2 regions of the Aliivibrio wodanis genome follow, and region 1 is predicted to be linked to the other one. Evidence: predicted binding sites of a transcription regulator. Region 1 holds the regulator's gene; the other holds the start of a gene.
The links. Region 1 encodes PurR, which represses purine synthesis genes. Its sites were predicted from a motif close to TNANGNAAACGTTTNCNTNA; they were not measured.
Positions count from the first base shown of each region.

Region 2: a site for PurR is predicted at 2,270-2,289, ahead of pyrD (quinone-dependent dihydroorotate dehydrogenase). Genes of this name have one in related genera too.

Region 1 covers NZ_JBREXA010000002.1:459,887-463,320, reverse strand. The annotation lists gene torR (two-component system response regulator TorR) at 1-603, opposite strand, end outside; gene torD (molecular chaperone TorD) at 840-1,487, shown strand; gene purR (HTH-type transcriptional repressor PurR) at 1,780-2,793, shown strand; cyclic di-GMP riboswitch class I at 2,949-3,035, shown strand; gene ACU5DF_RS10005 (TfoX/Sxy family DNA transformation protein) at 3,161-3,434, shown strand, end outside.
Region 2 covers NZ_JBREXA010000002.1:798,703-802,136, reverse strand. The annotation lists gene ACU5DF_RS11420 (cell division protein ZapC) at 281-820, opposite strand; gene pyrD (quinone-dependent dihydroorotate dehydrogenase) at 1,033-2,043, opposite strand; gene ACU5DF_RS11410 (NAD-glutamate dehydrogenase) at 2,318-3,434, opposite strand, start outside.

The DNA.
Region 1 (3,434 bases):
CAACACATCAATTGTTCTATCATTGGGAGCATCGACACGATGACTGATCATATTCAAAATACGTTCACGAGATAATACCGTATTCGGATATGAAGAAAGTGCTACTAGCAACTCGTACTCAGCTTTTGTTAATTTAACTGGCTCACCGCTATTTGATAGTGCACGGCGCTGAATATCGAAAGTCCACTCACCAAAGCGAACGACATTAGATTCATCTAATTCTACTGGTTCATTCGCTAATGACATACGCCAAAATAAATTCTTAACTCGAACTAATAACTCACGTAGCTCTACTGGTTTTGTGACGTAATCATCAGCACCCATTTCAAGCCCTACAATACGATCAATACTATCAGTTCGTCCTGTAACAAGAATAATACCAATATTAGATTGGCTACGTAGTTCACGTGCCAACAATAAACCATCCTCTCCTGGTAGGTTTATATCAAGCATAATTAAATCAACTTTTTGTTCAGCCAAAATAGTTCGCATTTCTGCCCCTGTTTCAGCCTCGCTCACTTGATATCCCTCGGCTTCAAAGTAGCCTACAAGTTTAGAGCGAGTTACCACTTCGTCTTCAACAACTAAAATGTGATAGCTCATAATATTCTCTTTTATGGTTATATTGGATGGTTCTTTTCTTATTCTATTCATATTTTGTAATAATGCCAATTCTCAATTGATATTTCTGTAAATTATTTGATTCAAAACAATTATCAAACAAAAATTGAGTTGTAACCTTTACAAATATCTTTATACACCCTGTTAATGATAGGTGCTATTCCTTTTCATACTTATCCAGTACAATTCTCACATAAATTTCTTGGAGCAAAATATACATGAACGATCTAACTGCATTTAATGAACAACGTGCCGAAATTTACTGGTGGCTATCTAGCTTATTAGCAAGTGAGTTAACAGAAGAACAAATAGAACAATATAACAGCTTTGAAATCCGTACGTTTTTATCAAATTTAGCAGAAACACCAGAACTTACCGCTTCTGTAAATACTTTAATTGATAAATTAAATCAATTACAAACTCGTGAAGGCGCTCAACTTGAGTTATCAGCTGATTTCTGTGAAGCCTTTTTAGGTTCAGATAAAAGTAGTGCTTTGCCTTATGCTTCACTATACCTTGATAAATCAGGTCTGCTTAATGCTAAACCAGCGCAAGATATGCGTGAGCTACTTACAAAGTATAATATTGCACAAAAAGCAGAATTTAATGAGCCTGCTGATCATATTGCAATAGAACTTGATTTTCTAGGTAATCTAATTGTGATGACAAACCAACAGTCATCAGAGGAAGACTTTGAGCTTTATATGACAGCTCAACAAAATTTTATTAATGAGCAATTATTATCTTGGACACCACGATTCAGCCAAATCTGTAAAGAGCGTGATGAGTTTGGTTTCTATGCTGCAGTTACCCATTTTCTTGTGACATTTTTACAATTAGACATGCTATTTCTTACTGGTGAGTAAAAAACAGCCTTTATTGATGACATAAATAAATAACTACGTGATGTAAATCAGGTTACAAATAAAATTTATGAAATCAATAATTGTTTGCACTATGCTTTACATATAAAATGTGAACGCAAACGATAAAATTTGAACATAAAATGAAAACCGCATTTTAAAGCGGTTTTTTTATTTATACCATATCATTAATCATATGATATTTAGGGCCTATTTATCTTCCATCAGTTCTCTATAGAGCAAAACAATTTGCTGGAACATAAATAGCCCCTTAATCACTATTTAAGGCTCTTATATGGCTACAATTAAAGACGTCGCAAAATTAGCAACAGTGTCGACAACAACCGTCTCTCACGTAATTAACAAAACACGCTTTGTTGCAGAAGCAACACAAAAACGTGTATGGGAAGCCGTTGAAGAGTTAAATTATGCACCAAGTGCTGTTGCTCGCAGTTTAAAATGTAATACTACTCGTACTATTGGCATGTTAGTAACTCAATCTTTCAATCCCTTTTTTGCCGAAGTTATGCATGGTGTTGAAAACTATTGTTATAAACAAGGTTACACTTTATTCATGTGTAATACTGAAGGTGATCTAGACAAACAAAAACACTACCTTCGTATGCTTTCTGAAAAACGTGTTGATGGGTTGTTGGTTATGTGTTCAGACCTAAATGAACAACTTTTAGCCTTGCTTGAAAAAAATACCGAATTACCAATGGTTGTTATGGATTGGGGACCTGATAGCCCTCATACAGATAAAATCATAGATAACTCTGAAGAAGGTGGATACCTTGCAACAAAACACTTAATAGAAAATGGTCACACTAACATTGCTTGTATCACAGGACAATTAGATAAGTTGACTTGTAAAGAACGTGTTCATGGTTTTCACCGAGCACTTTCCGAAGCAAATTTAGATTCTAATCCTGAATGGATTTTAGAAGGTGATTTTGAATGCTCTTCAGCAGCAAAAGCAGTTGAGAAAGTATTAGCAACCGAAGCAAAAGATCGCCCTACTGCTCTATTTTGTTTTAATGATATTATGGCGTTAGCCGCCATCAGTAAGATTCAACAATCAGGGTTAAAAGTTCCAGAAGATATTTCTGTAATTGGCTATGACAATATTGAATTATCGGCTTACTTTTCACCTCCTTTAACAACTATCCACCAACCAAAACGAAGAGTTGGAAAAACGGCAGTTGAAATTTTACTCGAGCGTATAAAAGATAAACATCATGAACGCCGTATTTTTGAAATGCAACCAGCCGTTGTTTCTCGTAATAGTGTTCATAATAGAACCAAATAACAAACTAGAGTTCTATAAAAATCAAGTCATAAGTTCAGGTTTTATTGAAAACCTGAACTGAGTTAACAGAAATGACCCTTGTTTTTATGAACCAATATCACATTATTGAGTTTTTGCAGTCACTCCCTTTGTTGATTGCTATATCATCAATGATGTCACAAACAGGGCAAACTATGTGAAAGCATAGGACGCAAAGCTTCCGGCCTACGTATTTATATATATATGGTAGCGGGGTTGCCGATGGTAAGTATTCCACTCGATGTTGTTATTTTACCTAAATATAACAATGTTGGGCTTTAAACTTGCTAGTATTTCCTCGGGCTCAGTTGTTTAGTGACATAGACTTAACTAACCGAGAATTATTGCAATGGATAAACCAATACTAAAAGATTCACTTCGTCTTCTTTCCTCTCTTGGGAAAGTCACATCTCGTTCAATGTTTGGCGGTTTTGGTGTCTTTATTGATGACACTATGTTTGCCCTTGTTGTGCAAGATAAACTTCATTTAAGAGGTAGTGAAGAGACGATTAACTTATTTAAAGAGCAAGGGTTAGAACCTTATGTTTATAAAAAACGAGGCTTTCCCGTTGTTACCAAATACTTTGCCATTTCACCAGAGTCTTGGAAAGAACCTGATTTAA
Region 2 (3,434 bases), 340 kb from region 1:
TACATTTTGGTACAAGATCTCATTTATGATAAATCTAGTAAGCCCAGATGATGACAAAAATAAGCCCTATAACACTCTACTCTATTAGCTAATGCCAATTCGAGAATAGAGCGTTACGTAGAAAAAGTGGACTTAATTAGATCAATGTATAACTAGGGGTCTAACCACAAGACAAATACAGCATAAGCTCTAAGCTCTAAGTGGTTAGTCTATAGGGAATTTAAAAAGAATAGATAAGTAAAACAAGCCTACACTGTCCGTACAAGCTATTTTTCTTTATTTAGCCTACTAGTGCGTAGTAAGAGGAATTAACAACTTGTAGCTTCGCCATTCTGTCGTGCATTACCTTTACCGGCTCACAGAACGACATATATTTAACTGGATTCAATGCAAAGGCATCCATATCAACAAGCATACACATACTGGCACACTCGTAATTCTCAACGATAATAAAGTGTCCTTCCCCTAAATCATTCTTAAGAGACACAACCTCACCTTCTGCTGGACAATAACCATCGCCTTGAGATTCAAAAAACCAACTTTTTGGTAGCATTGGTTTATGGAATCGCTTAGCAGCAACACAATTAAGCGCCAATTCAACTTTACGAGGCTCAGAAAGAGGAAGGAATGAAATATATTCAACAAACATTTCATAAGAAGCCGCATCATCAACAGAGAACTTACTTTTATTGAATGCTTCATCTATTAAGACTTTAGAAGGTAGATTAACGCAAAAAACCATATCCATGCTCAATTCAAGCATAAGAGACCGTGCTTTATTATCGTAATACCAACTCCATGTATCACTTGGTTTAAGCATTTAACTTCTCTCTAAAAAATATGGGACAATGCCCTACGCGACTCCATCACCTAATATTAGGACGTTTATACTAAAAAATAGACTTTTTAAACAAACATCACTGGTGCAATGAGTCACTTATTCTACAAGAGCTTGATAATAAAAAAAGGGGAAATTTTCATTCCCCCTTTCGTTTGAACAGTCTGTAAGCAATTTTTACTGCTTTATATCAATTAAATGTTGTTCACGATATCTTTAACTAATGCTGGACCTTTATAAATGAAACCTGAGTAGACTTGAACCAGATCGGCACCCGCCATCATTTTCTCTTTAGCAGCGACATATGAGTCAATGCCACCTACACCTATAATTGGAAGATTATCACCTAAAAGTTCCTTAAGACGACGAACAACTTCTGTGCTGCGGGCTTGAACAGGACGACCACTTAAGCCTCCCATCTCTTCTGCATGCTTCATACCTTCAACCATAGAACGGTCTAATGTAGTATTAGTTGCAATCACACCATCAACCTTATACTTAATTAATGAGGCTGCAATTTGAGATAATTCGTTATCATCTAAATCTGGAGCAATCTTTAGAGCAATAGGTACATACTTACCATATTTCTCTGCTAATTCGTTTTGCTTCTCTTTTAACTGAGAAAGAAGATCATCTAATGCTTCACCGTATTGAAGAGTACGAAGCCCTGGAGTGTTTGGGGATGAGATATTAATCGCAATGTAGCCCGCATATTGATATACCTTCTCCATACAAATTAGGTAATCTTCTGTACCCTTCTCAATAGGTGTATCTTTGTTTTTTCCAATGTTAATACCAATAACACCGTCAAATTTTGCTTTCTTTACATTCTCAACAAGATTATCAACACCAAGGTTATTAAAACCCATACGGTTAATAATACCTTCCGCTTCAATTAAACGAAATAAACGTGGCTTATCGTTACCTGCTTGAGGGCGAGGAGTAACAGTACCTACTTCAATGAATCCAAAACCCATTGCGCTAAATGCTTCAATACATTCACCGTTCTTATCAAGGCCAGCCGCGAGGCCAACCGGGTTTTTAAAGGTAATGCCCATCACTTCTACAGGTTTAGAAGCTAAGTTTTGACGGTATAAAAGATCGAGAGGAGTGCCTGTGAAACGTTTGAAATTTTGAATTGCTAGGTCATGTGCTTTTTCAGCATCAAGTTTGAAAATGCCAGCTCTGGCGATGCGGTATAACATTGTTGCTCCAAAAAAAGTCCCGAATAAACGGGGAGTCATTATTCACTGATTTTATTCACAATTCAAACTTAATCGTACTTTATTCATCATAATTTCTCCGCATCATTAAACTCGAAAAATACATTAAGAATAAAAAATCACTAAATTAGGTTATAAATGTAAGCGTGTGGGAAAATTACCGGGGAAATAAAAAGGGGAAGTGAATAAATACTCACTTCCCCTTTAGTTAAGCAAACGTTTGTTTAACGATATACTAAGCTATTAATTACTGACTTTAATTTGATGTACAGCTTATGTTAAGTAACGTTAATTCTCTTAATGCTACTGAGAACTTAGCAAACTCATGAACAGAGCCAACCTTAAATTCATTTAAGATATTGTCCCAACGCCCTACTGAACTGCTATTTTTCTCACACCATTCTGCTATCGCACTTTCTGCCGAATCGCTATTTTTAAACTCAGACAAAACTAAGGTCGTCAATTGACGCTGTTGCCAATCTAAGTCTTCACGGAATGATGCACGAGCTAGTGCTTGCCAATGGTTATCTACTCCTTGGTTATTGATTTGTTTTAAGAACCAATGCAGAGATAATTTATCTCCCAATACGTAGTATAAACGTGCAGATGTTGCTACTGGCTGCTCAGTTACCTCTGCTACTGCTGAGATATCCATTGCAGAGTATAAGCTACTCAAGCGAGCCAACACATTACCCAACTCACATGGTACGCCCATCTCGAGGTAATGATTCGCTTGTTCAATATGCTCTACAACTTCTTCATTAACTAGATAATTATCAAGATTAACTTTAATGTCATCAACCGCAGGCTTATATTTCGCGATTAGCTGATCAATAGACATGTGTTGTGAACCATTGCGTAATAACCAACGTGCTACTCGACGGATAGTTCGACGCATTGCAAAGAAAGCTTCATATTGAGCTTCTGCCGTAGCGACATTATCTAGATTACGAACTTCTTTAAATAAATCGCCAAACTCAAAGATAGCGCGAGTTGCTGAGTATGCATTTGCAATATCAGTAATCGCGTAACCAGTCTCTTCCTGTAAGCGAGTAATGAAGTTACAGCCCATTTCATTAACCATTTGGTTAGCTAAACAGGTTGCGATGATTTCTGAACGCAATGGATGGTTATCCATCTCCGCTTTATAGTTACGCTGTAACTCAGTTGGGAAATAGGTTGTTAATAAATCAGCATGATATGGATTATTTGCAATTTCATCACAAGCTAATTGCTCTTTAAGTACCATCTTTCCATAAGCAACAAGAACAGAAAGCTCTGGACGAGTTAACGCTTGCCCTCTTTTTTCACGCTCAATTAAAGTTTCATCATCAGGGATAAACTCTAATGCGCGATCTAACTGGCCTTGTTTC